Regions from separate parts of the Microbacterium terricola genome, predicted to be linked through region 2. Evidence: predicted binding sites of a transcription regulator. Region 2 holds the regulator's gene; each other region holds the start of a gene.
What was found. Region 2 encodes LexA, which represses DNA repair genes until DNA is damaged. Its sites were predicted from a motif close to TCGAACANNTGTTCGA; they were not measured.
Positions count from the first base shown of each region.

Region 1 (10,446 bases), 870 kb from region 2:
GGGCGAGAGCGTCGTCATCATCGACGAGGGGCTGATGTTCAACCCCGAGCGCGGCACCGATCAGGTGCTGCTCGTGACGGACGAGTCCGGCCTCCCGGCCGTCGCCAACGTGTGCGCGTCCCTGCCGGGGAACGCCCGGGGCATCGCGCTGGTCGAGGTTCCGTCGGCCGACGACATCCTCGAGTTCACGCATCCCGTGGGCATCGACGTGCGCTGGCTCGTCCGCGACCACGAAGCGAAGGCGGGCGCCCTCGCACTGGACGCGCTCGTCTCCCTCCGGGCGGACGAGCTGCCCGCCCAGCCGTTCCACGCGTTCATCGTCGGCGAGCAGTCGCTTCCCGCCGAGGCGCGTCGCCACCTCGCGAACGAGCGTGGCATCGACAAGAACCGGATCAGCTTCTCGGGCTACTGGCGCACCGGTGCGGCGTCGCCGACGCCGAAGTCGCAGATCGCGAACAGCGAGGCCCGCGCATGAACCGCATCGCCACGTCGTACCTCCTCACCTGCGCCGCGATCGGCGTGGCGGGAGGCGCGCTGCTCTGGGGCGCCACGGCCCTGTCGTCGGTGCTGTTCGCCGTCGTGCCGTTCTTCTCGGTCGCCCTCGCGGGTCTGTGGCTGCTGCCGGCGACGGTCGCTCTTCGGCTGCTCGAGCGCCCGCTGGCCGGCATCCTGGTCGGCGTGATCTCGGGGCTCATCGCGTTCCCGTCGCTCGCGGCCGCCGTCTGGTGGGCGTTCTTCGCCGAACTCGCGTTCCTCGTCGTGCTCTACCGGTCGTGGCGGACCTGGCAGTACTACGCGGGCGCCGTCTTCGTCGGCGTCCTCTATCCGATCCTGGCCGCGACCTCGTTCAACCTCTGGACCATGCCGGTCTGGGCGCAGATCGCCTTCTTCGCGCTCACGATCGTCGGCTGCATCTTCGGCGTCTGGCTCGGCATCGTCATCGCCGATCGCCTCCGCGCTGCCGGGGTGGCCCGCCTCGCCCGTCGCCGCGGGCTGGCGAGCCGGGGACTCGGACGCGGCGACGGGCCAGCCGGCCAGCACTGACCCGCTCCCTGGCTCGCTCGCCGAAACACCTGTTCTGGCGAGCACAGGGCCCCGCGCGCCCCCGCCGAAACACCTGTTCTGGCGAGCACAGGACGTTCCGGGGTCAAAACAGCCTGCCTCCGCCGGAACAGGTGTTCTGGCGGAGGCAGGCTGGCAGTGACCGAGGGCGAACGGCGACCTATCGCTTGCCGGCGATCTGGCGTCCGACGATCTCGCGCATGATCTCGTTCGTGCCGCCGTAGATGCGGTGCACACGCGCGTCGAGGAACGCACGCGCGATCGGGTACTCGGTGATGTAGCCGTAGCCGCCGTGCAGTTGCACGCAGGTGTCGAGGATCTCCCACTCGCGGTCGGTGGTCCAGAACTTCACCTTCGCGGCCTCTTCGGCGGTGAGCTTGCCGTCCTTGTACGCGAGCAGAGCCCGGTCGAGGTACGCCCACATCACGTCGACGGTCGTCGCGACGTCGGCGAGCTTGAAGCGGGTGTTCTGGAAGTCGATGACCCGCTCGCCGAACGCCTCACGGCTCTTGGTGTAGTCGACCGTCCAGGCGAGGGCGGCCTGCGACGCGGATGCGGCGGCGATGCCGATCGACAGACGCTCCAGCGGCAGGTTCATCATGAGCTGGATGAAGCCCTGACCCTCCTTGCCGCTGATGAGGTTCTCCTCGGGCACGAACACGTCGCTGAACGACAGCTCGGCGGTGTCGTGGCCGTGCGAGCCCATCTTGTGCAGCTTCTTGCCGTGGTCGAAGCCCTCCATGCCGTTCTCGAGGATGAGGAGGCTGAAGGCGTCGGGGCGGTTGCCCTCGCCGGTCTTGACGAAGGTCACCACGATGTCCGCGGTCTTGCCGCTGGAGATGAACGTCTTCGCCCCGTTGACGAGGTAGCCGCCGTCGACCTTCTTGGCGGTGGTCTTGATGCCGCGCAGGTCGCTGCCGGCACCCGGCTCGGTCATCGCGAGCGCCCCGAGGATCTCACCGGTGGCCATGCCGGGCAGCCACTTCTCCTTCTGCGCCTGCGTGCCCATGTGGACGATGTACGGCACGGCCAGGTCATCCTGGATGCCGAATGCGCCGGCGAGCGATCCCGCTCCTGCGCCGATGACCTCTTCGTTCACGATCGTGCGGAAGCGGTAGTCCTGCAGCATGCCGGCGCCGCCGAACTCCTCCGGGACGGACAGGCCGATCAGACCGGACTCGCCGGCGGCGAGCATCGTCTCGCGGTCGATCTCGCCGTCCGCGTCCCACTGCTCGCGCTTCTCATTCGTCGCGTAGCGCTTGATGAACTCCTTGACGACCTCGCGGAAAGCCTCGTGGTCCTCGTCGTAGATGTCGCGTTCCATCGCGGCTCCCTCTCCTCGTCGAGTGCAGATGTTGGGATTGCATCCCACGTCTTATGGTACTCAGTTTCAGGATGCGGGGCAGTGCTCAACCGAGATAGTCGGGGGCGGCCGGGAGCCCGAAGAACTCCTCGAGCGTGTGCCATCCACCCTCGTGGTACTCGGCGGCGAGGTCGGTGCCGATGTAGCGGAGATGCCACGGCTCCGGCAGATACCCGGTGATGCCGGTGCGATCGGCCTCGTAGCGCACGATCCAGCCGTATTCCCAGGCGTGCGCCGCGACCCACTCCCCCTGGGGCGTGCCCGCGAGGTCGTCGAGCGTTCCGCACCCGCCGTTGCACGCGACGACGTCGAGAGTCAGGCCGGACTGATGCTCGCTGTAGCCGGGTCGGGCGCTGACGAGGTCGGCGTGCTCCGCACCCCGGGCGGAGACCTGGCCGGCGTACGTTGCGGTCTGGGTGGCGAAAGAGCGGTAGCCGCTCTCCATCGCCAGCTCGCCCACGCTCCGCGCGGCCGTCACCATCGCGGTGAGGGCGGTGCCCGCATCCGCCCGCAGGAATCCGCCGGCGAGGTTGCGCACGCCGCTGACCGCGGTGAGATCGGCCGGCCGGTGGTCGAGCGGGTCGTAGGGACGTGTCTTGTTGACGACCAGCCAGATGCGCTCAGGGTCGCCCAGCGAGATGCAGTCGGCCTTGCCGCCGGCGACCGCGTCGCGGAACGCTGCGGCCCCGCCCGCGGCTTCGATCACTGCCGCATCGTCGCCTGCGTCGAGCGCGTCCCGCACACCCGGCTGCTCGCAGATGTCGGCCCCCGGCTCGGCCTGCCCTGACTGCGGAGCCGCCTCGATACGCGGCGCGGGCAGCACCCGCACCGTCGCCGGCTGGGCGAGATCCGGCCCCACCGGCGCAGCAGTCGAGGTGGTCCACGGAGTGAGCTGCAGGCCGGCCTCCACAGGTCCGCCGGTGAGTGCCATCGTGACGGCGGCCGAGCCGCCGACCAGCAGGATGCCGACGACCATCAGTCCGGCAGCGCGCGCGGCACGCACCCCGCGACGCATCCGCCGATGCCGCGGGGCGACGCTTCGTCGGGCCGACTCCGTCACCGGGCCATTCTCGCGCCGGGCGGGCGCCATGTCGCCCGGCTCGCCGCATCCGACCGCCGGTTTCGAATGAGGCAGCCATCATCTTGACTCATCCTCGTATCTTTGTTCTACTGTGTGTCATGAGGTGGCAGGGACAGCAGCTGGATGCGACGGATGCTGCCGCCCTGCCCGGCCTGGAGAGCTACGGCGGATTCGTGCGGTCGGTCACGACCCCTGAGTTCGCGGGGATGACCTTCCACGAGGTGATGGCCAAGAGTGCGCTCAACCATGTGCCCTCGGTCTCGGCGATGCCGTTCGACTGGACGGTGAACCCCTACCGAGGCTGCTCTCATGCGTGCTCGTACTGCCTGGCGCCCGACACTCTCGTCCTGAAGTCCGACGGGCGACAGGTGCCGATCTCGTCCCTCACCCCTGGCGACCAGATCATCGGAACACAGGAGAGCGGGGCGTACCGGCGCTATGTGCCGACGACGGTGAGGGCCGCCTGGCGAACACGCAAACGCGCGTACCGCGTCACGCTTGCCGACGGGACCGAACTCGTCGCGAGCGGTGACCACCGGTTCCTCACGGAGCGCGGCTGGAAGTACGTCATCGGCGCATCGGGCGGGGTTCCTCAGCGCCCCCACCTGACACTGAACAACCGGCTGCTCGGGTTCGGTGCCGGGAGTGCGGTCAGTGTCGCGTCCGAGACCACGGACTATCAGTCCGGCTACCTGTCGGGGATGATCCGCGGCGACAGGATGATCCTCCACAAGGCCTACGCCGACGGCCGTCGCACGCGACGGATCCACCGCTTCCGGCTCGCACTCGCAGACGAGGAGGCGCTCGACCGGACCCGTCAGTATCTGGCATCCTCCGGTGTCGTCACCCACACCCGCCCCTTCAGCGCTGCGACGCCGCATCGACGCGAGATGACCGCGATCCACACAGCGCGCGCCAGCGACGTCACCACGATCGAGGCGATCATCGCCGAACCGGTTGCCCGGACGACCGACTGGCACGCAGGATTCCTGGGCGGAATCTTCGACGCGGAAGGGTCCTGCTCCCGCGGCATCCTGCGCATCTCGAACAAGGACGAGGACATCATCAGACTCACCTGCGAGGCGCTCGACGCGTGCGGTGTCACGTATGTGGTCGAGCCCCCGCGTCCGAACGGCGTGCGGGCGATCCGCGTCACCGGCGGGCTCCCGGCGCGCCAGCGGGTCTTCACGTTCGGCGACCCGGCGATCACCCGGAAACGCCTGATCGCGGGCACCGCCGTCAAGACGGCGGTCGACCTCCGTATCGTCACGATCGAGGATCTCGGCGTCGAGATCGACATGGTCGACATCACAACCGGTACGGGCGACTTCATCGCGAACGGGGTGATCAGCCACAACTGCTTCGCCCGCGGCACGCACGAGTACCTCGAGCTCGACGCGGGGCACGACTTCGACTCGCAGATCGTCGTGAAGGTCAACGTCGCAGACGTGCTGCGGCGCGAACTCGCCAAGCCGGCGTGGCGCAGGGAGACCGTCGCGCTCGGCACGAACACCGACCCCTACCAGCGCGCGGAGGGCCGTTATCGGCTCATGCCGGAGATCATCGGCGCACTCACCGACTCGGGCACGCCGTTCTCGCTGCTGACGAAGGGCACTCTGCTGCGGCGCGATCTGCCGCTGCTGCAGGAGGCGTCAGCATCCGTCGAGGTGTCGCTCGCGATGTCGATCGCGGTCTTCGATGACACCCTGCAGAAGCTCGTGGAGCCGGGCACGCCGAGCGCGGCGGCACGACTCGAGACGGTGCGGGCCGCCACGGCGGCGGGGTTCCGCGTGACGGTCTTCCTGATGCCGATCCTGCCGCACCTGACCGATTCGATCGCGGCGCTCGACCACGCACTGTCACGGATCAAGGATGCCGGCGCCGCACGCGTCGTGTTCGGCGCCCTGCATCTGCGCCCGGGAGCGAAGCAGTGGTTCCTGCAGTGGCTCGAGCGAGAGCATCCCGAACTGGTGTCGAGCTACCGCGGCCTGTACCCCGGCGTCACCGCGACCGCACCCAAGGCGTACCGGGTGTGGCTCGCGAAGCGGGTGCGACCGCTGCTGCGGGTCTACCGCCTCAACGGCGAGGCGGAGGACGACGCTCCCCCACGCGCGACGGCAGCGGGGGCCGCGGCGCGCGCGGCCGTCGTCACGACCACGAGGGGGCGGCGCGCGGGTGTCGCCTTCGCGGCCGATCCGGGCCGACTGTTCTGACGCGGCGCCCTGACGGGTTCCGCCGGCGACCGATCTCGGCCACCATGACGGGATGGCGAAGATCATGCTCGCGGCGATGCCCTTCACCGGCCACGTGACACCGCTGCTCGCGGTCGCGCAGGGCCTCGTCGCCCGCGGGCACGACGTGCGGTTCTACACCGGCGGGGCATTCCGCACCCGGGTGGAGGCCACCGGCGCCCGATTCGTCGGCTGGCGCGCTGCGCCGGACTTCGACGAGGGCGACCTGGCGGCGACGTTCCCGCGACTGGTCGGCAAGCGAGGACTCGGCCAGGTCTTCATCAACATCCAGGACTGCATGATCGGCACGGCGCCTGCGCAGGTCGACGACCTCGCCGCCGCGTGGGAGGACGAACCCTGGGACGTCATCGCCGGAGACGAGCTGTCGATCGGCACCGCCTTCTTCGCAGAGCGCAGCGGCTGCCCGTGGGCCACCGTCGCGGTGCTGCCGCTCCATCTCCCCGGCCCGCAGGGGCCGCCGGGTGGGATGGGCCTCGCCCCTGGTCGCAATCCGGTCACGCGGGCGCGCGACGCGATGCTGCGCGCGGCGATGCCGCTCCTGTCGCGGCCGCTGATGAAACCGCTGGTCCGCGCGCGCGAGTCCGCAGGACTGCCCTCGGCCACCCGGTCGTTCGATGCCGCGATCCTCTCGCCGCAGCTCGTCGTCGCGAGCGGCGCGCCCCTGCTCGACTTCGCGCGCAGCGACCGGCCCGCGCACCTGCAGTTCGTGGGCGAGCTGCACGCCCGCATCACCGCAGAGGACGACCTGCCGCCCTGGTGGGACGACCTCGACGATCGCACGGTGGTCCATGTGACCCAGGGCACGCTGAACACCACCCCGTCCGACCTGATCCGACCTGCCCTCGAGGCGCTCGCGCACCGTGATCTGCTCGTCGTCGTGTCGACGGGTGCTCGCGGGCGCGACGAGCTGCCGTTCCCCGTGCCGGCGAATGCCAGGGTCGCGGGCTTCCTGCCCTACGCGGCCCTGCTGCCGCGGGTGGACCTGATGATCAGCAACGGCGGCTGGGGCGGCACACTCGCGGCGCTGGCCCACAGCATCCCGCTCGTCATCGCCGGCGGCGATCTCGACAAGCCGGAGATCGCCGCGCGGGTGGCCTGGGCGGGCGCGGGGGTCAATCTGCGCACCGGAACACCGACCGTCGCCAAGATCGCAGCGGGGTTCGACCGCGTCACGGACGGAGCCGGGTACCGTGAATCGGCCGCGCGCGTGGGCGCTCAGCTGAGATCGCTGGGCGGCGCCACGCGCGCGGCCGAACTCGTCGAGACGCTCCTGTGAGCGCCTCTCGGACTACTGGGGCTGACGGATCGCCTCGATGAGGTCGTCGCCGGGGCGGACGTCCTCGAAGGGTGCGTCGATCTCCGCGCGCTCGAGCATCTCGGTCATCCGGCGGCGCCGCTGACGGGTGATGAGCGTCACGACGCGACCACTGGCGCCCGCACGGCCCGTGCGGCCGGAGCGGTGCAGGTACGTCTTGTACTCGTCCGGCGCGTCGGCCTGGATCACCAGGTCGATGTCGTCGACGTGGATGCCGCGGGCGGCGACGTCCGTGGCCACGAGAACGCTGACGCGGCCCGAGGTGAGGCGCTCCAGGTTGCGCGTGCGCTTGGCCTGGTTGAGGTCGCCGTGCAGCGCGACCGCGTTGATCCCGACGTCGTCGAACTGCTCGGCGAGCATCTCGGCGTAGGCGCGGGTGCGGGCGAAGACGAGGGTCTTGCCGTCGCGGTCGACGAGCGAGTCGAGGATCTCGGCCTTGTCGCGGTGGTCGATCACGAGCACCCGGTGCTCGATCGTGCTGGAGGCCTGGTCCTCACCGGCGACCTCGTGCACGGCCGGCTCGACGAGGAACTCGTCGACGAGCGCCGACACCTCGCGGTCGAGCGTCGCCGAGAAGAGCAGCTTCTGCGAGCCCTCCGCGGTGAAGCGCAGGATGCGCTGCACGGGCTCGAGGAACCCGAGCTCGCACATGTGGTCGGCCTCGTCGAGCACCGCGATCTGCACGCCCGAGAGGTCGAGCTTGCCCTGGTTCACGAGGTCCTCGATGCGGCCGGGCGTGCCGATGATGATGTCGACGCCCTTCTTCAGCGCACCGACCTGACGACCCTGGGGGACGCCACCGTAGATCTGCGTGGTGAACAGGCCGACGCTGCGGGCGATCGGCTGGATCGTGCGGTCGATCTGCAACGCGAGCTCTCGCGTCGGCGCGAGGATGAGCGCCTTGGGGGCACGGCCGAACTCGCGACGCTGACCGGCCTGCGAGCGCAGCACGCTCTCGACGAGCGGGGCACCGAACGCGATGGTCTTGCCGGAGCCGGTGCGCCCGCGGGCGAGCACGTCGCGGCCCGCGAGGATCTCGGGGATCGTGGCGGCCTGGATCGGGAAGGGGGATGCTGCGCCCAGCTCGTTCAGGACGCGGACGATGTTGTCGCCGAGACCCAGATCGCCGAAGCCGACGCCCTGGACGTCGGTCGCCTGGATGGCCTCGGCCTGCAGGCGCTCGTGCACGACGTCGACGTGCTGCTCGTGCGCGGCCGAGCGCTTCGGAGCCGTGTTCCAGTCAGAGCGCGTCGGACGGTCGTTGCCGCGGGGGGCACGGTCGTTGAACGAGCGGGCCGGACGGTCGCTGCCGTACTCGCGGCGCGGAGCGCGGTCGTTGTCGCGACGCGGACGGTCATCGAACGAACGGGCCGGACGGTCATTGTCGCGACGCGGACGGTCATCGAACGAACGGGCCGGACGGTCGTTGGACGGACGCGCCGGACGGTCGCTGCCGTACTCACGGCGCGGACGGTCATCGAACGAACGGGACGGACGGTCGTTGCCGTACTCGCGGCGCGGAGCGCGGTCGTTGTCGCGACGCGGACGGTCGTCGAACGAACGGGCCGGACGGTCGTTGCCGTACTCGCGACGGGGACGATCGTCGAACGACCGCGCCGGACGGTCGTTGCCGTACTCACGACGCGGTCGGTCTGCATCGCGACCGAACTGCGGGGATCCGTCTCGACCCGCCGGGCGGCGGTCGTTCGAGCGCGGCGCGCCGCCTGAGCGGCCCGCGGCTGTGCCGCGGTCGTCGCGGCGGGGACGGTCATCGTACGAACGCGCGGGACGGTCATCGCGAGCCGGACGGTCACCGTACGAACGAGCGGGCCGGTCGCTGTACGAACGCGCGGGACGGTCATCACGAGCCGGCCGGTCAGCGTACGAACGGGTGCCGCGCTCGTCGCGGCTGTGCGTGCGGATGGTGCGGGCCTCGTCGCGACCGGCGCGCTCCTGCGCGGTCCAGCGACGCTTGGGCGCAGCATCCGTCGTCTCCTCGGCACGGAAGCCGCGGTGCTTGGGGCTCTTGCTGCCTGCCTTGGCCGGTCCGGCCTGGCGGAAGCGATCGGTGCCGGCCTTCTTGGCGTAGCGGGGCTCGAAGTTCTGGGCGCGGCCTGCGGCCGGCTTCTTGCTCTTGGGCATGGTGGTGTCCTTCTGGGTTGTCTCGTGCGAGAACAGCACTCCTCAGAACGCGCGCGTGCGCGGCCGCTCTTGCGGCACGGAGTAACCCGGACTGTCGTCGGCCGGGGGCCATTCAGATGATGGTCGTCGGAGCGGATTCGCTCCCACCATCGGCCCCTTGGACTCACAAACCCATCCGTGCAGCATGCACGGTGTCCAGAGCCGACCGATCAAGCCTAGCGGACGCGCCTGTGAAGTCGCCCGACCACCCGATCTGAGACGATGACCGCACCGGCGACACTGACAGAGCGAGGAGCACCCATGCGTCGAGGCATCGCCGTGACCGCCGCCATCATCATGGCGGGCGGGATGCTGGTCGCCTGCGCGACCGCGCGCCCCATGCCCGAACCGCCAGGTGCCCTGCCCGCGCCCACCGAGACCGTCACGGCGGGCGCCGAGTACGGAACGGGGATGAGCGGCCCTGGGCCGTTCGTGATCCGGTACGACGGGACTGAGCTGCACCTCGCCCCGGTCACGTACTGCTACGGCAACGCGTGTGTGGACGGCGTCGACGAGGATCCGCCGTCGGTGGGCTCTCCCGACGAGCTGCTCGTGTTCGTCCCGGTCGCCGGGTTCGACTCGCTGCACGTCGGACAGGTCGAAGGCGATGACTACTGCACGGGCCGCTCGGTGGAGGCCGAGGTCGTCGATCTCGGCGATGGCTGGTGGTCGGTGCGGCCGCGTGGCGAGGCCGCCGACTACCGCGTCGACCTGTTCGCCGGGGGCGAGGGTTCGGGTGACATGGCGGCGACTCTGCGGTGGTCCACTCCGGCGGACGCGCCGCTCCCCGAACCCGTCGCGAGTCTCGCGCTCATCGCCGACCATGACGGCGAGCCCGACTCGTACGGCCTCGAATTGACCGTCGGCAACCTGGCAGCGCCTCCCGAGGAGTACGCGGCGACGATCACCGTGACGGCCGCGAACGGCGCGTCGACGACGATCGAGGCCGAGCCGGTGACCGACTGCCTGCCGCCGGGATCCCTGTCCTTCGACGGGCCGGACGACGAGGCGCTGGCCGCATCACGGCTCGGCGACTTCCCCTTCACGTACGAGGTCACCCTGACCCTGGACGGCGAGACGCACCACGCGTTGGCGGTGTTCCCCGACGACGTCGACGTGGAGCACGGCGTCGCCGTGCCGCTGGAGTTCGCCCCGGCGCTGCCCTGACGGCCGTGCGGCTGCTGCCGCCCGG
Region 1 is NZ_AP027141.1:139,518-149,963, reverse strand. Features, by position in the region: gene Microterr_RS00720 (siderophore-interacting protein) at 1-475, shown strand, start outside; gene Microterr_RS00715 (ECF transporter S component) at 472-1,044, shown strand; gene Microterr_RS00710 (acyl-CoA dehydrogenase family protein) at 1,223-2,386, opposite strand; gene Microterr_RS00705 (M15 family metallopeptidase) at 2,472-3,485, opposite strand; gene Microterr_RS00700 (intein-containing Rv2578c family radical SAM protein) at 3,605-5,719, shown strand; gene Microterr_RS00695 (glycosyltransferase) at 5,772-7,034, shown strand; gene Microterr_RS00690 (DEAD/DEAH box helicase) at 7,047-9,215, opposite strand; gene Microterr_RS00685 (hypothetical protein) at 9,516-10,421, shown strand.
Region 1: a site for LexA is predicted at 3,580-3,595, ahead of Microterr_RS00700 (intein-containing Rv2578c family radical SAM protein). Genes of this name have one in related genera too.

Region 2 (10,446 bases):
GTCAGTGCGAGCAGGGCGGCCGCTGTGAGGCCGATGCCCGAGATGATTCGCGACTTTCGCATGTGATTCCTCCTTGTGTTTCGTATCTGTCCGTGCGTTCCGTAACCGACGTTCGGGTCGTGCGGTGCGTCGTGCCGTGCCGTGCTGTGCTGGTGCGGGGGGTCAGTGGGTGATGAGCTTCGAGAGGAAGTCCTTCGCCCGATCGGTCTTCGGGTGGGTGAAGAAGTCGTCGGGCATCTGGTCTTCGAGGATCTGGCCGTCCGCCATGAAGACGACCCGGTCGGCTGCCTTGCGCGCGAAGCCCATCTCGTGGGTGACGACGATCATGGTCATGCCGTCCTGCGCGAGCCCGACCATGACATCGAGCACCTCGTTGATCATCTCGGGGTCGAGTGCCGAGGTCGGCTCGTCGAAGAGCATGACCTTCGGGTTCATGGCGAGCGCCCGGGCGATGGCGACGCGCTGCTGCTGGCCGCCGGAGAGCTGGGCGGGCAGTTTGGATGCCTGGTGGCCGACGCCGACCCGATCCAGCAGGACCTTCGCCTCACGCTCGGCGTCCGCCTTGTTCATCTTGCGCACCTTGATGGGCCCGAGCGTCACGTTCTCGAGGATCGTCAGGTGCGCGAAGAGGTTGAACGACTGGAACACCATCCCGACGTCCGCGCGCAGCGCGGCGAGCCCCTTGCCCTCCTTGGGCAGTTCCTCGCCGTCGATCGTGATCGTGCCGCTGGTGATGGTCTCGAGGCGGTTGATCGTGCGGCAGAGGGTGGATTTACCCGATCCGGACGGACCGATCACGACCACCACCTCGCCGCGATTGACCGTGAGGTCGATGTCGGTGAGCGCTTGGAAGTCGCCGTAGTGCTTCTGCACGTCCGTGATCACGACGAGCGGATCACCTCGGCGGACCGTGATGTTCGACGTCGGCGCCGCGCCGGATTCCCCTGTCGTCATGTCCTCACGCTAGGAGCGTGACAGGCATCCTGCCAGGGGGTTGACGGGAGCTTTACCGTTCCGTAACAGGACCGGCATACGTCCCGCGGCACCTCAGGAGCGCTGGGCGAACGCCGTCTCGTACAGGCAGACGCTGGCCGCCGTGGCCAGATTGAGCGACTCGGCGCTGCCGTAGATCGGCAGGCGCAGCGCCAGGTCGGCCTGGGCGAGCGTCTCCTCTTCGAGGCCCCGCGCCTCGTTGCCGAAGAGCCAGGCCGTGGGCTCGGCGAGGAGCGCGCGGCTGGCCAGGAAGTCGTCGCCGCCGACATCGGCCGCGATGATGCGGATGCCGTGGGCATGCGCCCGCTCGACGACCGCGGCCAGCTCGACGCCCACGACGACAGGCAGGTGGAACAGCGATCCGGTCGTGGCGCGCACGACCTTCGGGTTGTATAGATCGACGGTGCGACCGGTGAGGATGACGGCGTCGGCGCCCGCCGCGTCGGCGGCACGGATGATCGTGCCGAGGTTGCCCGGATCGCGCACCTCCTCGCAGATGGCGATGAGGCGCGGGTCGTCGGCGAAGACGTCCTTCAGCGCGGTCGGCGACTGACGGGCGACCGCGACGATCCCCTGCGGCGTGACGGTGTCGGCCATGGCATCGAGCACGGCCTCGGCGGTGAACACGACCTCGATCCCCGCCTCATCTGCGGCGGCGCGGATGTCGTCGTGCCGCTCGATCGCGGTGGGGGTGGCGAACAGCTCGAGCACGGTGTCGGGCCGGTAGCGCAGGGCCTCACGGGCGGCCTGCGGCCCCTCGAGGAGGAACAATCCGCTCTCCTGGCGAGCGCTGCGCTTGGTCAGCTTCGCGACGGCGCGTACACGCGGGGACCGCGGATTCTCGAGCACGCCTTCAGTGTACGGACAGAAAGGGCGCCCTCCGTGCGGAGGGCGCCCTTTCGCGTGTCGGATGCGACGACTACGCCTGCTTCGGCGCGTTCACGTCGCTGGGCAGCGCCTGCTTGGCGCTGGCGACGAGCGACGCGAAGGTGGCCGGCTCGTGCACAGCGAGCTCGGCGAGCATGCGACGGTCGACCTGGATGCCGGCGAGGCCGAGACCCTGGATGAAGCGGTTGTAGGTGATGCCGTTCTGGCGGGCAGCGGCGTTGATGCGCTGGATCCACAGACGGCGGAAGTCGCCCTTGCGCTTGCGACGGTCACGGTACGCGTAGACGAGCGAGTGGGTGACCTGCTCCTTCGCCTTGCGGTACAGGCGCGAGCGCTGCCCGCGGTAGCCGGATGCGCGCTCGAGGATGATGCGACGCTTCTTGTGGGCGTTGACAGCCCGCTTGACTCTAGCCATTTCGTTCTCTTTCTGATCTGCGTCGGCGCGTCAGCGGCCGAGGAGCTTCTTGGCCTGCTTGGCGTCACCGGGAGCCAGGACCTGCTCCTGGTTGAGGCGGCGCGTACGACGCGAGGACTTGCCCTCGAGGTTGTGGCGCATGCCAGCCTGCTGCTTCATGAGCTTTCCGCTGCCGGTGACCTTGAATCGCTTCTTGGCACCCGAGTGGGTCTTCTGCTTCGGCATCTGTTCGTTCCTTATCGGTGTCGCCCTGATGGGCTTCGTTGTGCATCCCGCTGGGCGGGAGACTGTGGGGCCTACTCCGCGGTCGCGGTCTCGGCGGGGGTGGTGACGGAGTCGGACTCGGCGGCGCTGTCGCCGCGGGCGGCACGGGCCGCCTCCTTGTTCGCGGCGCGGGCCGCGTTCTGCTCCGTCTTGACCTCGGACTTGTTCTTGTGCGGTGCGATCACCATGACCATGTTGCGACCGTCGATCGTGGGGTTCGACTCGACGGTGCCGAACTCCGCGACGTCCTCGGCGAACTTGCGGAGCAGGCGCACACCCTGCTCGGGGCGCTGCTGCTCGCGGCCGCGGAACAGGATCATCGCCTTGACCTTGTCACCCGACTGGAGGAAGCCCTCCGCGCGCTTGAGCTTGGTCGTGTAGTCGTGGGCCTCGATCTTCAGACGGAACCGGACCTCTTTGAGGATGGTGTTGGCCTGATTGCGACGGGCTTCCTTGGCCTTCTGGGCCGCCTCGTACTTGAACTTGCCGTAATCCATGATCTTGACCACGGGCGGCTTCGAATTCGGGGCAACTTCGACCAAGTCCAGATCGGCCTCCTGCGCAAGACGCAGGGCGACCTCGATACGGACGACGCCGACCTGCTCTCCGTTGGGACCGACGAGGCGGACCTCGGGGACACGGATGCGGTCGTTGGTGCGGGGATCGCTGATGCGGAACTCCTCTTCGTGCGGGTGGTGGCGAGAAGTCGGAGCACAATCCACCCGGCACGACGCGTGAGCGCCGGCTCTGCACCCTGATCCCCGGACATCTGGGACAACCCCGAACCTGTGCAGGTCGGGGCGGAGTGCGTGACCCGGTAGCCTGGAACGGCAAGCGCGGGTGGGATGTGATCCTCTTTCAGTCCGGAGCAGAACGCCCCGGAGCCCGACAAAGTCTATCAGAGAGTGTGCCGTGACCACGATTCCGCCCGACGAGGACCGATTCGAGCGCTGGGAGCAGCAGGAGAAGGCGGCAGCATCCGCCTCCCGGGACATCGCCGAGGTCCCCGCGGTGGAGGTCATCACGACCGCGGCCGTGCACCTGATGAGCGCCGCTGCCGTCAAGGTCGGCCTCGCCGACGACCCGGGGACCCAGACCGACCTCGACGAGGCGCGCAAGCTCATCAACGCGCTGGCGGGGCTGATCACCGCGGGCGCCCCCGAGATCAGCGACATGCACGCGCGCTCGCTGCGCGACGGCCTCCGGTCGGTGCAGCTGGCGTTCCGCGAGGCGTCGGTCATCCCCGACCCGATCGGCAAGGGCCCCGGCGAGAAGTGGACCGGCCCGGTCACCTGACCGCGGTCAGTCGGAGTCGACCAGCTTCACCGTCAGGGAGTCCACGAGCACCGCGATGCGGTCGTCCGCGGCCCAGCGCCTCGCCAGTCGCGCGAGGACGGCATCGAGCGCCGCCTTGTCGAGGCCCGGCACGAGTTCGAGCGTGACGACGAGCTCGGGGCCGCGCAGTCGCGCGTCCGGATCGCCCGCCGAGACCCCGAGGTCGATGACGGCCAGCTCACCGCCGATGCTCTCCTGCAGTGCGGTGTAGACCTCTGGCGAGCTGTAGCTCGGCTCCCACCGCTCCCCCTGCGCGATCGCCCAGATCGCGGGGCGCCGCAGCACGAACTCGGTGTCGGAGGTCGGATCGAGGACGATCAGGTCGGTGTCGTCATCGGCCGCAGAGAGCGCTGTGCGGACGCCGTCCGCCGGGACGGGCCGGGCAGCGGCATCCCAGCGGGTCATCGCGTCGACCGACGAGAAGACCGGCAGCACGCGACGACCGTCCGGCGCGGCCACCGTCACGATCGACAGCTCCTGCGTCTTGTCGACGGTGAGGCCGGTCGGTCCGACGCCGACGTCGCCCTTCTCCGCCACGAGGGGGATCAGGAGACGCGCGCTCCGGTAGGCGTCGACCACCGCGGCCGCCGCGCCGGTGCCCGCCCGGAACGCGAGCAGCGCGTCCAGCAGCGCCGGGTCGGCCCGGCCGTCGTCGCCGGAGTGCGGGTTCGCCTCGAAGCGGCGCCCTTCCCACGGCACGCCGGCCGAGTCGGCCGCGTGGTCGCAGCCGTCAGTGTCCGGCGACATCCAGCGCCTCGGCGAGCGTGAAGGCGCCCGCGTAGAGGGCCTTGCCCACGATCGCGCCCTCGACGCCCAGCGGCACCAGCTCGCGCAGCGCCGCGATGTCGTCGAGGCTCGAGACGCCACCGGAGGCGACCACCGGCTTGGGGGTGCGCGAGGTCATCTCGCGCAGCAGCTCGAGGTTCGGGCCGCGCAGGGTGCCGTCCTTCGTGACATCGGTGACGACGTAGCGGCTGCAGCCGGCGGACTCGAGGCGGTCGAGCACCGTCCACAGGTCGCCGCCCTCCTGCGTCCAGCCGCGGGCGGCGAGCGTCGTGCCCCGGACGTCCAGGCCGACGGCGATGACGTCGCCGTAGCGGCCGATGACGTCGGCGGCCCACTCGGGGTTCTCCAGCGCCGCGGTGCCGAGGTTGATGCGCGCGGCGCCGCTCTCGAGGGCCGCCTCGAGCGATTCGTCGTCGCGGATGCCGCCCGACAGCTCGACACGGACGCCTCTGACCTGCCTGATCACCTTGCGGAGGATGCCGGCATTGCTGCCGCGCCCGAAGGCGGCGTCGAGGTCGACGAGGTGGATCCAGTCCGCCCCCTGCCGCGCCCACTCGAGGGCGGCGTCGACGGGGTCGCCGTAGTGGGTCTCGCTGCCGGCCTCCCCCTGCGTCAGACGGACGGCCTTTCCGCCGGCGACATCGACCGCGGGCAGGAGGACAAGCTCAGGCGTGGACGCGAAATCGTTCATAGCTCCCTGTGCCGCCGGAGCGGGATGCTTCCGTGACGGGCACGAGTTCAGAGGGTAGCCCCGCCGAGCCCCTCGATCCAATTGGACAGGAGTCGGATGCCGGCTTCGCCCGACTTCTCGGGGTGGAACTGGGTCGCCGACAGCGGCCCGTTCTCCACCGCGGCGAGGAAGGGACCGCCGTAGTCGCACCAGGTCAGTGCGGGGGTCGGGAAGGGGGGCATCACATCGAGCGACCAGGTCCTCGCCCCGTACGAGTGCACGAAGTAGAAGCGCTCATCCTCGATGCCGCGGAAGAGCCGCGAACCCGCGTCGGGCGTGACGGTGTTCCACCCGATGTGCGGCAGGACGGGGGCGTCGAGCTCGGTGACGGCGCCCGGCCACTCCCCCATGCCCTCGGTGTCGTGGCCGCGCTCCACGCCATGCTCGAAGAGCACCTGCATGCCGACGCAGATGCCGAGCACCGGCCGTCCGCCGGCGAGGCGGCGATCGATGAGCTCATCGCCTCGGCTCGCCTTCAACGCGTCCATGACGGCGCGGAAGGCGCCGACGCCCGGCACCACCAGTCCGTCGGCGTCCATGATGAGACCGCGGTCGGAGGTCAGCCGGGCATCCGCGCCGGCCGCGATGAGCGCCTTGACGGCCGAGTGCACGTTGCCGGAGCCGTAGTCGAGCACGGCGACCAGCGGCGCCTCGTTCGACGTCACAGGGCGCCCTTGGTGCTCGGGATCCCCTCGACGAGGGGATCGATGGCCTTCGCCTGCCGGAACGCGCGGGCGAACGCCTTGTACTCGGCCTCGGCGATGTGGTGCGGGTCGCGCCCGCCGAGCACGGTGACGTGCACGGTCAGCCCGCCGTTGAACGCGAGCGCCTCGAAGGTGTGACGGACGAGCGAGCCGGTGAAGTGCCCGCCGATGAGGTGGTGCTCGAAGCCGGCGGGCTCGCCCGTGTGCACGAGGTACGGGCGTCCGCTGATGTCGACGACCGCCTGCGCGAGCGCCTCGTCGAGGGGCACGAGTGCGTCGCCGTACCGGGAGATGCCCGCCTTGTCGCCGAGCGCCTCGCGGATCGCCTGGCCCAGCACGATCGAGACGTCCTCGACCGTGTGATGCGCATCGATCTCGGTGTCGCCGGACGCGCGGACGGTCAGGTCAGTGAGCGAGTGCTTCGCGAAGGCGGTGAGCAGGTGGTCGAAGAACGGCACCGTCGTGTCGATGTGGCTGCGGCCGGTGCCGTCGAGATCGAGCTCGAGCTCGACGGTCGACTCGCTCGTCGCGCGGCGCAGCGAGGCCGTGCGGTGATCGGCGGGGCGGGTCATGATCGCGAGTCTATCGAGGCCAGCGCGTCGAGGAACGCGGTCGTCTCCTCCTCCGTGCCCGCGGTCACCCGCAGGTGATGCGGGATGCCCACGTCGCGGATGAGCACGCCGCGGTCGTAGAGCTCCTGCCAGGTGACAGCGGGCTCGGCGACACCGCCGAACAGCACGAAGTTGGTCCACGACTCGTGGGGCTGGTACCCGAGCGCTGCCACGGTCGCCCCGATGCGGTCACGCTGGGCGATGATCTCGTCGACCATGCGCAGCATCACCGGCGCGTGAGTGAGCGCGGCCGTCGCGGCAGCCTGGGTCAGCGCGCTCAGGTGGTACGGCAGCCGCACCAGCCGCAGGGCGTCGATGACCGCGGGATCTGCGGCGAGGTACCCCACGCGCGCGCCGGCGAATGCGAACGCCTTGCTCATCGTCCGCGACACCACAAGGCGCTCGCGATCGGGCAGGAGGGTGAGCGCTGAGCGCTCGTCGCGGGGTGCGAACTCCCAGTAGGCCTCGTCGACGACCACGATGCCCGGTGCCGCGTCGTACACGGCCTCGATGACGTCGAGCGACATGGGCGTGCCGGTCGGATTGTTCGGCGCGCACAGGAAGACCACATCCGGTCGCGCCGCGGCCACCTGCTCCGCGGCGTCGTCCGCCGACACCGTGTAGTCGTGCCCGCGGGTGCCCGCGATCCAGCTCGCACCGGTCGCCCTCGTGAGCAGCGGATACATCGAGTAGGTGGGTGCGAAGCCGAAGGCCGTCCGGCCGGGCCCGCCGAAGGCCTGCAGCACGTGCTGGAGGACCTCGTTCGAGCCGTTGGCGGCCCAGAGCTGCTCACGCGAGAGCCCGTGCCCGAGGTAGTCGGCGAAGCCCTCCCTCAGGGCGGTGAACTCGCGGTCCGGGTACCGGTTCACATCGCGAAGGGCCAGGGCGACGGCATCCAGGATGTCGTCCGCCACCTCCTGCGGAACGGGATGCGTGTTCTCGTTGACGTTGAGGGCGACGGGCAGTGGGGCCTGCGGCGCGCCGTACGGCGTCATGCCGCGCAGATCGTCGCGGAGGGGAAGGTCTTCGAGGCGAGCGCTCACGCACCCATCGTAGAGGCGGGCGTCAGGGCGCCGGCGCGTACTCGGCGGGAATGGCCAGCGACTGGCCGGCCGTCACGGTGACACCGGACAGGGCGTTGAGACGGACGATCTCGTCGATCACGTCACGCGGGTCGGCCTGCGGAGCGACCTGCTCGGCGATCGACCACAGCGACTCGCCCGCCGCGACCGTCACAGTATGGAAGGACTCGGTGGGCGCTGCGGAGTCGCGGGCGGCGATCGCGGCGCCGCCGCTGATCACGGCGGCGGACAGCGCGAAGGCCGCAGGGATGGCGGCGAGGCCGGCGAGCACGCGGCGCCCGCGCGTCGTCAGACGTAGGCGGGTGGCAGGTGCGGCAAAGGCGATCGTGCTCATTGGTCCTCCTGTGGGTGAGGCGAGATTCGCATCATCGGCACTGAGCCGATGCATCTATGCGTATCTCTCTTCCGAAGTTATCTTCGACGTTCTACGATGTCAAGAGTCGAAACCAGAACGCGGTTCTCGAACACGACACGCGGGCGAGCTGCCCGCCGGCCGTGCGGAAACCGGATACGGTTTCGACAGGTAGACCCCACCACGAACCTCCGACATTCGAAGACGACTGCTCTCGACGACGAGGGCGGCAGCACCCGCAGACACGAGAAGGAGCCGGCCCTGTGAGCGAGCCGAACGGACGCGACAAGCCTCAGACGCGTCGACGGAAGAGCCTGAGCGACAAGCAGCTGGCCATCCTCGAGGTGATCCAGCGGTCGATCGCGCGCCACGGCTATCCGCCGAGCATGCGCGAGATCGGCGACGCGGTCGACCTCAAGTCGCTCTCGAGCGTGACCCACCAGCTGAACCAGCTCGAGCTGAGCGGGTATCTGCGCCGCGACCCCGGCAAGACGCGCGCCATGGAGGTGCTCATCGACCTCCCGGGCTCCGCCACCGAGAACCCGGCGGACTCGGCGCCGTCGGTGGGCGACGCCGCGCTCGTCCCGCTCGTGGGACGCATCGCGGCGGGGGTGCCGATCACGGCGGAGCAGCAGGTGGAGGAGATCTTCCCCCTTCCGCGTCAGCTGGTCGGCAAGGGCGATCTGTTCATGCTCAAGGTCTCGGGCGAGTCGATGATCGATGCCGCGATCTGCGACGGCGACTGGGTCGTGGTGCGCACCCAGTCCACCGCCGACAACGGCGAGATCGTCGCGGCGATGCTCGACGGGGAGGCGACGGTGAAGACCTTCCGTCAGCGCGACGGCCACACGTGGCTGCTCCCCCGCAACTCCGCGTTCGAGCCGATCCTCGGCGACGAGGCGGTCGTGCTCGGCAAGGTCGTGGCCGTGCTGCGCGCGGTCTGACACCGCCCGTCATTTCCGTTCGGGGGATATGCCCCGACCCTTCCTTCACGCCACAATGGCGCTGAGCGCATCTCGCGCCGGCGAAGGGGGCCACGATGGCGACGACGGAGATCGACGACCTGCGCATCGAGCTCGAGCGCTTGCGCGCGGAGAACGCGGCGCTCAAGGCCGCGGACGAGGTCGCGCCTGAGGCTGAGACTCCTGCGCGCTCGCGGCGCCCCGGCCTCTGGCGGGCCTTCGTCTCCGCGCTGCTGATCGTCGTGGCCGGCATCCTCGTGCCGGTGTCGGTGGTCGGCGCATGGGCCCAGGCCCAGCTCGTCAATGAGGAGACGTTCGTCAGCACCTTCGCGCCCCTGGCCGACGACCCCGATGTGCAGGCACTGATCGTCGACAAGACGACTGCGGCCATCAATGAGGCGATCGACGTGCAGGCGATCACCGACGACCTGTTCGACGGCATCCAATCGCTGGACCTTCCGCCACGAGCCTCGAGCGCGATCGATCTGCTGCGCGAGCCGGCGGCCGCCGGCGTGCAGAACCTCATCGACGGCGCGGTGACCCGCGTGGTCGAATCGGACGCGTTCTCGGCGATCTGGCAGCGCGCGCTGCTGGCGAGCCACCGCGCGTTGGTGGCGGTGGCCACCAACGACGGGTCGGGCGTGGTCGTCATCGACGATCAGGGACAGATCGGCATCCAGCTCGGCCCGATCATCGAGTCCGTCAAGGAGGCGCTCGTCGATCAGGGCTTCGGACTCGCGGCGAACATCCCCGAGATCGACCGGACGGTCGTGGTCGCCCAGGCCGACGCCCTGCTGGTGGTCGGCTCCGTCTACAACCTCGCCGTCGCCGTCGGCTGGTGGCTGCCGGTGATCACCCTCGTGCTGTTCGCGCTCGGCATCCTCTTCGCGCGGCGACGCTCGACCGCCACCCTCGGCGTCGGCGTCGCCATCGCCCTCGGCTCGGGCATCCTGGCGGCGGCACTCACCAGCGCGGGAACGATCCTGGGGCTGCAGGCCGGAAACCTCGGGGTACCGGCCGCGACGCTCGAGACGATCTACTACGCCGTCGCGGGCGCGATGCGCGACACCGCGATCGTGCTGACCTTCCTCGGCATCGTGATCGCCGTGTCCGCGTGGCTCAGCGGCCGCTGGGCGCCCGCGCAGCGTGTCCGGGGCGTCGCGGGCTCGCTCACGTCGAGCGCCCGCGCATCGCTGCAGTCGCGCGGCCTCGACACGGGCTCCTTCGGGGGGTGGCTGCACCAGCAGCGGGTGCTGGTGCGAATCCTGATCCTCACGCTCTCGATCGTCCTGCTGTTCGCCCTGCGTCCGCTCTCGATCGGCGA
Region 2 is NZ_AP027141.1:1,007,723-1,018,168, reverse strand. Features, by position in the region: gene Microterr_RS04720 (glutamate ABC transporter substrate-binding protein) at 1-62, opposite strand, end outside; gene Microterr_RS04715 (amino acid ABC transporter ATP-binding protein) at 163-954, opposite strand; gene Microterr_RS04710 (TrmH family RNA methyltransferase) at 1,048-1,842, opposite strand; gene rplT (50S ribosomal protein L20) at 1,913-2,296, opposite strand; gene rpmI (50S ribosomal protein L35) at 2,327-2,521, opposite strand; gene infC (translation initiation factor IF-3) at 2,593-3,282, opposite strand; gene Microterr_RS04690 (DUF1844 domain-containing protein) at 3,473-3,856, shown strand; gene Microterr_RS04685 (SseB family protein) at 3,863-4,642, opposite strand; gene priA (bifunctional 1-(5-phosphoribosyl)-5-((5-phosphoribosylamino)methylideneamino)imidazole-4-carboxamide isomerase/phosphoribosylanthranilate isomerase PriA) at 4,626-5,372, opposite strand; gene hisH (imidazole glycerol phosphate synthase subunit HisH) at 5,420-6,076, opposite strand; gene hisB (imidazoleglycerol-phosphate dehydratase HisB) at 6,073-6,687, opposite strand; gene Microterr_RS04665 (histidinol-phosphate transaminase) at 6,684-7,721, opposite strand; gene Microterr_RS04660 (LysM peptidoglycan-binding domain-containing protein) at 7,792-8,142, opposite strand; gene lexA (transcriptional repressor LexA) at 8,424-9,104, shown strand; gene Microterr_RS04650 (hypothetical protein) at 9,200-10,446, shown strand, end outside.

Region 3 (10,446 bases), 1.6 Mb from region 2:
CCGCCCTGCTTTCCTGCCCAACCGCGACGGACACGGCGCCTGGGTGAACACGGCCGCGCTGCGCCGCGCCGGCATCGATCGCGACACCCCAGACCCCGCCGACGGACGCATCGAGCGGGATGCGGACGGCCGCCCCACCGGCACGCTCCACGAGGGTGCGATGTCGCTGGTGAACCGGCTGATCCCCGACCCGTCGCCGGAGTTCCTGCACGAGGCGCTCCTGGCCGGACAGCGCTACCTGCACTCGTACGGCATCACCGCGTGGCAGGACGCCATCATCGGCGACTACAGCGACCTCGTCGATCAGGGCGAGACGTACCGGGCGGCCGCGGCGGACGGCTCGCTGACCGGCCGGGTCGTCGGCGCGCTGTGGTGGGACCGCACCGCCGGGCTCGAGCAGATCCCCTCGCTCGTCGAGCGGCGGGAGCGGTTCTCGCTCGGGCGGTTCCAGGCGACGAGCATCAAGGTCATGCAGGACGGGGTCGCCGAGAACTTCACGGCGGCGATGCTCGAGCCGTACCACGACGGGCACGGGCACTTCACCGACAACTCGGGCATCTCGTTCGTCGCGCCCGAGATCCTCGCAGAGGCCGTGCCGCAGCTCGACGCGCTCGGATTCCAGGTGCACTTCCACGCGATCGGCGACCGCGCCGTGCGCGAGTGCCTCGACGCCGTCGCCGCCGCCATCGACCGCAACGGACGCGGCGACAACCGGCACCACATCGCCCACATCCAGGTCGTGCACCCCGACGACGTGCCGCGCTTCCGCGAACTCGGCGTCGCGGCGAACATGCAGTCGCTGTGGGCCACGCTCGAGCCGCAGATGGTCGAGCTGACGCTGCCGTTCCTCGGCTCGCCGCGCGACGCGTGGCAGTACCCGTTCGGCGACCTGCTGCGCTCGGGCGCCGTGCTCGCGGCGGGCAGCGACTGGTCGGTGTCGTCGCCGAACCCGCTCGCCGCGATCCACACGGCCGTCAACCGGCAGGCGGCGCCCGGGTATGAGGAGGGCGACTACGAGCCGTTCCTGCCGGAGCAGGCGATCGACCTGGCCACCTCGCTCACCGCGTACACCGCCGGGTCCGCCTGGGTGAACCACCTGGACGCCGAGACCGGCACCGTGGAGGTCGGGAAGTACGCCGATCTCGCCGTGCTCGATCGCGACCCGTTCGCCGGTCCCGCCGATCAGATCGGCGCGACCCGCGTGCTGCAGACCTTCGTCGAGGGCGTCCGCGTCTTCGACGCGTCGGACAGCTGACCCCGCTTCGTCTCGTCGCTCCGCTCCTCGCTCAACGACCCGCAGTGCCAACACCGATAGGAAGTGATACCCGTGGGAACCACCGTCTTCGAACGACGCGTGCCCTCGGCATCCGTGATCAGCCGCAGCCTCGAGACCACCCGGTCGGGGGTGTTCTGGACCGAGGACCTGCCCGAGGGGCTGCGTCCCGATCGAGCGCCGCTGCGGGGTGCCGTCGCGGCCGACCTCGTGGTGGTCGGCGCCGGCTACACCGGGCTCTGGACCGCACTGCTGGCGAAGACCCGCGACCCCGGCCGGCGCGTCGTCGTGGTCGAGGCAAATCGCGTGGGATGGGCGGCGTCGGGCCGCAACGGCGGGTTCTGCGAGGCGAGCCTCACCCATGGGCACGACAACGGCATGAGCCGCTGGCCCGACGAGATGCCGCTGATCGAGCGACTCGGGATGGAGAACCTCGACGCCATCGAGGCCGCCGAAGCCGACTACGGTCTGGACTTCCACTTCGAGCGGACCGGACAGCTCGCGCCCGCGACGGAGCCGCATCAGATCGAGTGGCTGCGCGAGGTGCCCACCGGCGACGACGTCGTGTTCCTCGACGAGGCGGAGGCGCAGGCCGCGGTCGCCTCGCCCACCTACCTCGCCGCGCTGTGGGAGAAGCGCAACTGCGGGCTGGTGCATCCGGCCCGGCTGGCCGCCGAGCTCGCCCGCGCCGCCGAGGAGCGCGGTGTCGAGATCTTCGAGCGGTCGCACGTGCGCAGTCTCGACACCGATGGGGCAGGCGTCTCGATCGTCACCGATGACAGCCGGGTCGATGCGGCGCACGCCGTGCTCGCGACCAATGTGTTCCCCTCGCTGCTGCGCCGGAACCGCCTGATGACGGTGCCCGTGTACGACTACGCCCTCATGACCGAGCCGCTGACCGACGAGCAGCTCGCCGCGATCGGCTGGCGCGACCGGCAGGGCATCGGCGACATGGCGAACCAGTTCCACTACTACCGGCTGTCGCAGGACAACCGGATCCTGTTCGGCGGCTACGACGCGCTGTACCACTACGGCCGCCGCGTCGACCCGGCGTACGAGAACAGGCCGGATGTGTGGGCACGGCTCGCCAGCCACTTCTTCACGACGTTCCCGCAGCTCGAGGGCCTGCGATTCTCGCATCAGTGGTCAGGGGCCATCGACACGAGCACGCAGTTCACGGCGTTCTTCGGCACCGCCCGACGCGGACGGGTGGCCTACGCCGCCGGATTCACCGGCCTCGGCGTCGGATCGACGCGGTTCGCTGCCGACGTGATGCTCGACCTGCTCGACGGCACGGTCAACGAGAAGACGACGCTCGAGATGGTGCGCAAGCGTCCCCTCCCCTTCCCACCGGAGCCCGCCGCATCCATCGGCATCAACGCGACGCGCTGGTCGCTCGACCGCGCCGACCACAACGAGGGACGCCGCAACCTGCTGCTGAAGACCCTCGACCGCCTCGGCCTCGGGTTCGACTCGTGACCGCGCTGACCGCGGGGGCGGTGACGGATGCTGCCGGCCTGACGCTCGGTCACGAGCCCGTGCCCGCGGAGCAGGTCGTCGCGGGGACGCCCTCGACCGGTTACGTCGACCTCGACGATGCACGGGGCGTCGGCATCGGCGTCTGGGAGATGACACCGGGAGCCATGAGCGACGTCGAGTCGGACGAGGTGTTCATCGTGCTGTCGGGGTCGGCGACGGTCGAGTTCACCGATCCGGCGCTGCCGGCGATCGAGCTGCGCGCCGGCTCGATCGTGCGGCTCGAGGCGGGCATGCACACGGTGTGGACCGTGCGGGAGACGCTGCGGAAGGTGTACGTCGCCGGCTGATCGCCCGCTCAGAACGGCGGCGGATCCAGCGCATGCTCGCGGCCGGTCGGACTGAGCCAGACGACCGCACCGGTGCGGGGATCGAATCGCCACAGCGACTCGGTCTTCACCCCGTGGTGCGGCTCGCACTCCGGGCCTAGGTTGCCGGCGGCGGTCGGCCCTCCGCGGGCCCACTCGAGCCGATGGTCGATATCGCAGTCGCGGGCCGCGCGGGCGCAGCCGGGGAAGATGCAGACCGGATGCTGCGCCTCGAGCCATCGCCGGAGCGCCCTCGGCACCCGATAGGTCTTCCGGTCGAGGTCGAGCACGGTTCCGCTGACCGGATGCGTCAGCACTCGAATCCACGAGGCTGACTCCCCCGCCAGTCTCTTCGCTGTCTCGAGCGGGATCGGACCGTAGCCGTCGAGCGTCGCCGGCTCGTCGGAGTGCCCGAGGATCGACAGCACCGGGATCGTGATCGCGATCTGGGCCTTGCGACGGCGGTGCGGCGGGACGCAGGACGTCACGACGAGTGCACGGCCGGATGCAGGGGCCGCCGTGTCCGCGGCGGCCGCGGTGTCATCGGGCAGCGGATAGGTCTCGCCGTCGATGAGCAGATCGGCCAGGATGTCGGCGCGCAGCTGCGCGAGCGTGCGCGTCTCGCCCGGCAGTCCGCGCAGGTGCCGGGCGGTCTGGTCGACGCGGCGGTAGGCGGCGTGCGCCTCGATCGCGGGCAGGGACGCCGTGAGCGTCGCCATGCCGTCGAGGTTCGGGTCGAGCCAGACGGCCCGCTCGGCCGCGGCGCGCACATGCCGCTCCTGCAGCGACTCCCGGTGGATGCGCTCGCGCGCAGCCCGGGCGTTCATGAGGAACTTGCCCGGGGTGAGACGCCCGGCCATCGCAGTCACGTGCGCGTCGAACAGCGTCCAACTGTCGCTGGCAACGTCCGGCAACGTCGCGGCAAGTGTCGCTGCCGTCACCGCGTTGCGCTCATCGACAGCACCCGAGAGGAACTCGCGCCACAGACCGGGCAGTCGCTCCTGCAGCGTCGCGGCATGGGCGCCCCGCGCAGACACGGTGGTCTCGGCCAGATGCAGGCGCGTGGCGATGTCGCAGATCGCGGCGCGCGCGGCGACCTGCCGACGCTCGGCGCGTACCGCCGCGACCGAACGGCCGCGGGGATCCTGCCACGCGGGGTCGAGCGTCGGGTCGGAGCCGAGCCAGAACTCCGGATGCTCGCGGGCGTCGGCGAGCACCTCGCCGATCGCGGCGTACTGCGCGGCGATCGCCTCGCGCTGCCGGTGCGCGACGCGCTCGATCTCGTCCATCGCCAGCGTCACCCCGAGAGCCGGCGACACGACCGTCGCCGGCTGCGCGAGCGCGTCGAGGTAGGCCGCGATCTCGTCGTCGACCAGTGCCTGCTCGGCGACCCACTGATCGAACTCGGCCAGGCGGGCGAGGTCATCGTCGTCGGTCGCCCGTTCAACCCTCTCCCGCGCACCATCGTTCATAGTTTCGATGGTAGCGATGGCCTCCGACATCGACCGCGCCCAGCATCCCGCACGCATTTCGGTTCACTCGTCCATATCTTCGAATCTGCGGCAACGGCACCCCGGCCCAGCCCGGCTAAGCTGAGCTCATGACCCGACGCGAGCTGCCGACGACCGAGGCACTGCTGATCATCGACATCCAGAACGACTACTTCCCCGGCGGCGCGCACCCGCTCTCCGGCCCGGTCGAGGCCGCCGAGCACGCGCAGGAGCTTCTCGCTCACTTCCGGTCCGTCGGCCGGCCGGCCGTGCACGTCCAGCACATCTGGGACGCGCCGGACGCCCCGTTCATGCGACCTGGCACCGCGGGGGTCGAGATCCACACACTCGTCGCACCTCAGGCCGACGAGCCGGTCGTCACCAAGGCGGAACCCAACTCGTTCCTCGACACCCGGCTCCAGGTGCTGCTCGAGGAGATCGGCGTCGACCGACTCGTCGTCTGCGGGATGATGTCGAGCATGTGCGTCGACTCGACGGTGCGCGCCGCATCCGACCTCGGCTACGCCGTGACCGTCGCCCACGACGCCTGCGCCGCGCCCGACCTCTCCTTCGGCGACACCGAGATCCCCGGCGCGACGGTGCACGCGAGCTTCATGGCCGCACTCGCGGGCGGCTACGCCCGCGTCATCCCGACGCGTGAGGTCATCGCCGAGCCCCGCGGCTGAGCCCCGCGGCTGAGCCCCGGCTCCCGGAGCGGGAACGCGGTCAGCGGGCGGCCGAGCGCCGCACCAGCAGCGCGAGATGCAGCGCGGCCTGGACCTCACCGTCGTCCAGATCGGCGGCGAGCAGATCCTGGATGAGCGCGATCCGCTGGTAGAAGACCGAGCGCGACAGGTGCGACGCGGATGCGGCGGCCGTCCGGTTGCCCGGATGCGCGAGCATCGCGCCCAGCACGTCGAGCAGGTCTCCCCCGCGGCCGAGGTCGTACTCGATCAGGGGCGCCAGCATCCGCTCGCCGTGCTCGAGGACCCGGTGGTCGTCGCGCAGCGCCGTCACCAGGCGCGCGAGCGGCCGGTCCTCCGCACGGCGCAGCTGCGGTCCGCCGGCGCGCGGCCCGCGCCCGCGGGCGAGGTCGACCGCCTCCTGCAGCGAGGTGAGCGCGGAGTCGAAGCCGTCTGCGCGCGAGCCGATCGACAGCACGAGGCGCTCCGGCTGCGGCGTCAGCGCCCGTGCGAACGAGAGCGCCGCACGATCGTCGAGCGCCGCCCGCGCCGGCAGCGACACCAGCAGCAGGGCGGCCGGCGCCGCCACTCCCGACGGCGCTGAGCCGGTCAGCGCCCGGCCGCCGAGCGCGCGGGCGGCGGCATCGGCGACCTCCGGTGCCAGTGGCGCGCCGGCCGCCACCATGCCGTAGAGCGCGCTCGCCTCGACCGGCAGCCCCGCCGCCTCGAGCCGCGCGGCGGCGCCACCGGGGCCGGCGAACCGGCCGGCGAGCAGTCCGTCGACGAGCTGGCCGCGCCCGATCCGCCCCCACTCGTCGACGTCGCCGTCGGCGAGCCGCCCGAGCGCGAGGGCGATCGCGCCCTGCTCGAGCACGCTCGCGCGTCCGGCCGGATGCGGTGGCCCCGGCAGCGCGACGAGGTGCCCCCAGCGCACGCCCCGCGCCTCCACGGGCACGATCAGCCAGGAGTCCGCGCGCGCCGCCCGCTCGCGGTGCGCGATGCGCGACCGCACCTCCCAGCGGGTGAAGAGCTCCTCCTGGAGTGCCAGGGGCACATCCGCGGCGACCACCTCGTGCGCGAGGTTCTCGAGCACGACCGGCGCCTGCAGCGTCTGGGCGAGCTGGTGCACGACGAAGTCGGCGGGCGACCCGCGCAGCGCCAGCGCGGTGAACCGCTCGCGCACCTCATCCCGCGCGCGCAGCGCCGCGGTCTGCTCCGAGATGATGCGGCTGTGCACCGCCTCGGTCAGCGTCACGAACTTGACCTCGCGGTTGAGTGCGACCAGCGCCAGCCCGCAGTCCCGCGCAGTGTCGACGACCACGCCGGGGACGTACCGGTAGTGCGTGCCGAGCTCGAGCACGATGCCGGCGGTCCCGGCCGCTCGCAGTCCCTCGACGAAGGCCGCGAGCTCGTCGGGCTCGGCGGGCCACCCCGACCCGGTCGACAGCAGCAGCTCCCCGCCGTCGAGAAGCCGGGCGACGCCCGCGCTGTCCGACACATGCGCCCAGCGCACCCGTGCGTCCAGGGTGTCGTCGCCGACGAGCACCTCGGGCACCCCGGCCGCAAACGCGTCCAGCGCGAGCACCTCCCGGACGCTCGGCAGGCTCGCCTCGACCGTCGGACGATCCGTCCGGATCGCCGTGGGTTCATGACGGTCAGCCATCGAATGCCCCTCCTCTGCTCTGACACACTGGGACTCGTCAGCCTAGACGACGCTCGGTCGATCTGTCCGGCGGACCGACACGAAGGATCAGCATGCCCCTCATCCGCCATCACATCAACGGTCAGCCCGCGGGCGCCGCCGAGCGCACGGGCACGGTCTTCAACCCGGCGACGGGCGTCGCGCAGCACGAGGTGGCGTTCGCGACCACGGACGAGACGCAGCAGGCGATCGCCGCAGCATCCGCCGCCCTTCCGGCCTGGCGTGCGACGAGCCTCATCAAGCGCGCCGACGTGTTCTTCCGCCTGCGTCACCTGCTCGTGGAGCGGCAGGACGATCTCGCGGCGATCATCACGAGCGAGCACGGCAAGGTCCTCTCCGACGCGAAGGGCGAGATCAGCCGCGGCATCGAGAACGTCGAGTTCGCCGCCGGTCTCGTGCACCTGCTGAAGGGCGAGCACTCGGAGCAGGTCTCGCGCGGCGTCGACGTGCACTCGGTCAAGCAGCCGGTGGGTGTCGTGGGATGCATCACGCCCTTCAACTTCCCGGTCATGGTGCCCCTGTGGATGACCGCGTCCGCCATCGCCTGCGGCAACACCGTCGTGCTGAAGCCGAGTGAGAAGGATCCGTCCGCCGCGCTCTTCCTCGCCGCGCTGTACGAGGAAGCGGGCCTGCCCGCCGGCGTGCTGAACGTCGTGCAGGGCGACAAGGTCGCGGTCGACGCGATCCTCGACAGCCCCGACGTGCGGGCCGTCAGCTTCGTCGGCTCCACCCCGATCGCGACCTCGATCTACGCGCGCGCCGCCGCCAACGGCAAGCGCGTGCAGGCGCTCGGCGGGGCGAAGAACCACATGGTGGTCATGCCGGACGCGGACCTGGATGCTGCGGCCGACGCCGCGGTCTCCGCCGCGTACGGGTCGGCCGGCGAGCGCTGCATGGCCGTCTCGGTCCTGGTCGCGGTCGGCGACGAGACCGCAGACGCCCTGGTCGCCAAGGTCGCCGAGCGCGTCGCCGGCCTCACCATCGGCGACGGCACGGACGCCGCCAGCGAGATGGGCCCGCTCATCACGCGCGAGCACCGCGACAAGGTCGCCTCGTACGTCACGGGCGCCGCCGCCGAGGGCGCGACGGTCGTCGTGGACGGCACCGCGGACGAGTTCGACGGCGATGGCTTCTTCATCGGCGTCTCGCTCATCGACCGCGTCGCCCCGGGCATGAAGGTCTACGACGACGAGATCTTCGGGCCGGTCCTCTCCGTCGTGCGCGTCGAGAGCTACACCGAGGCCGTCGAGCTCATCAACGCGAGCCCGTTCGCCAACGGCACCGCGGTGTTCACCCGCGACGGCGGCACCGCCCGCCAGTTCGAGTTCGACATCGAGGTCGGGATGGTGGGGGTCAACGTGCCGATCCCCGTGCCGATCGGCGCGTTCTCGTTCGGCGGCTGGCGCAATTCGCTGTTCGGCGACTCGCACATCTACGGACCCGAGTCGATCCACTTCTACACGCGGTCGAAAGTGGTCACCACCCGCTGGCCCGACCACACGCCGTCGCAGATCGACCTCGGCTTCCCGAGCAACCACTGAGCGGAGACCCCATGACGACTCTTGATGTCCGACCCGACCTCGAAGCCCAGGTGCGCGCCGACGACCGCGGCCACGTGTTCCACTCCTGGAGCGCGCAGGCGCTGATCGACCCGCTGCCGGTCGCCGGCGGCGAGGGGGCGACGTTCTGGGACTACGCGGGCACCGCGTACCTCGACTTCTCGTCGCAGCTCGTGAACCTCAACCTGGGGCACCAGCATCCCGATCTCGTCGCCGCCATCCAGCAGCAGGCAGGGCGTCTCGCCACGATCCAGCCCTCGATGGCCAACGATGTGCGGGGCGAGCTGGCCCGCCGCATCAGCGAGGTCGCCGGCGACGGGTTCTCGAAGGTGTTCTTCACGAACGGCGGCGCCGACGCGAACGAGAACGCCGTGCGGATGGCGCGCCTGGTGACCGGCAAGCGCAAGGTGCTGTCGATGTACCGCAGCTACCACGGCAACACATCGACGGCGATCACGCTGACCGGCGACCCTCGCCGCTGGCCGAACGAGCCCGCCGACGGGTCGGTGGCGCACTTCTTCGGTCCGTACGCCTACCGATCGCCGTTCCACTCCTCGAGCCCCGAGGAGGAGACCGACCGCGCGCTGGAGCACCTCGAGCAGACGATCATCCTCGAGGGCGCTTCCACGATCGGCGCGATCATCCTCGAGACGGTGGTCGGCACCAACGGTGTCCTCGTGCCGCCGCCGGGCTACCTGCCCGGTGTGCGGGCGCTGTGCGACAAGTACGGCATCGTCTACATCGCCGACGAGGTGATGGTCGGCTTCGGCCGCATCGGCGAGTGGTTCGCGTTCCAGGCGTTCGACGCGACGCCAGACCTGATCACCTTCGCGAAGGGCGTCAACTCGGGGTACGTGCCCCTCGGCGGGGTCGTCATCTCCGACCGGATCGCCGCGCACTTCGACACCGTCTCCTTCCCGGGCGGCCTCACCTACTCCGGCCACCCGCTCGCGTGCGCGGCCGGCGTCGCGACGTTCGAGGTGTTCGAGCGCGACGGCATCCTCGAACGCGTGCGCGACCTGGGCGCGCGCGTCGTCGAACCGCGGCTGCGCGCCATCGCGGAGCGCCACCCGTCCGTCGGCGAGGTGCGCGGGCGCGGGCTGTTCTGGGCCATCGAGCTGGTGCGCGACCGCGAGACCCGCGAGCCGCTGGTGCCGTTCAACGCAGCCGGGGCCGACGCCGCCCCCGTCGCCGCCGTCGCCGCCGCCTGCAAGGAGGCGGGGCTCTGGCCGTTCACGCACTTCAACCGCATCCATGTCGCCCCGCCGCTGGTGATCTCGGAGGAGGATCTGGTGCGTGGACTCGACATCATCGATGCGGCGCTCGACGCCGCAGACGCCGCGCTCTGAGGGAGACTGACCCGCGATGACCGGCAACGGCGGCGTCTCGTTCTGGTGGCAGCAGATCGGGCTGCCGTCAGCGCGCCGGCCTCTGCAGGGGGATCTCGCCGTCGACGTGTGCATCGTCGGCGCCGGCTACACCGGCCTGTGGACGGCGTACTACCTGAAGTCGCTCCAGCCCGATCTGCGGATCGCGGTGCTCGAGCGCCGGTTCGCCGGATTCGGCGCATCTGGGCGCAACGGCGGGTGGCTCACCAACTCGGTGACCGGCGGCCGCGCGCAGTACGTGACGTCGCACGGGCGCAGCGCCGCCATCGACCAGCAGCGCGCGATGAACGAGACGGTCGACGAGGTCATCAGGGTCGCCGCGGTCGAGGGCATCGACGCCGACATCCGCAAGGGCGGGGAGCTCGAGATCGCGCGCAACGCCGCACAGCAGGCGCGGCTGCTCGCGGCGTTCGACGAGGAGGCGGCCTGGCCGCACACCGATGTCGAGCGGTGGGATGCTGCCGCCACCGCCGCGCATGTGCGCGTGGACGGGGCGATCGGGGGCAT
Region 3 is NZ_AP027141.1:2,650,022-2,660,467, forward strand. Features, by position in the region: gene Microterr_RS12625 (amidohydrolase) at 1-1,255, shown strand, start outside; gene Microterr_RS12630 (NAD(P)/FAD-dependent oxidoreductase) at 1,328-2,752, shown strand; gene Microterr_RS12635 (cupin domain-containing protein) at 2,749-3,099, shown strand; gene Microterr_RS12640 (HNH endonuclease signature motif containing protein) at 3,108-4,589, opposite strand; gene Microterr_RS12645 (cysteine hydrolase family protein) at 4,718-5,293, shown strand; gene Microterr_RS12650 (PucR family transcriptional regulator) at 5,334-6,953, opposite strand; gene Microterr_RS12655 (CoA-acylating methylmalonate-semialdehyde dehydrogenase) at 7,046-8,533, shown strand; gene Microterr_RS12660 (aspartate aminotransferase family protein) at 8,545-9,900, shown strand; gene Microterr_RS12665 (NAD(P)/FAD-dependent oxidoreductase) at 9,917-10,446, shown strand, end outside.
Region 3: a site for LexA is predicted at 4,657-4,672, ahead of Microterr_RS12640 (HNH endonuclease signature motif containing protein). Genes of this name have one in related genera too.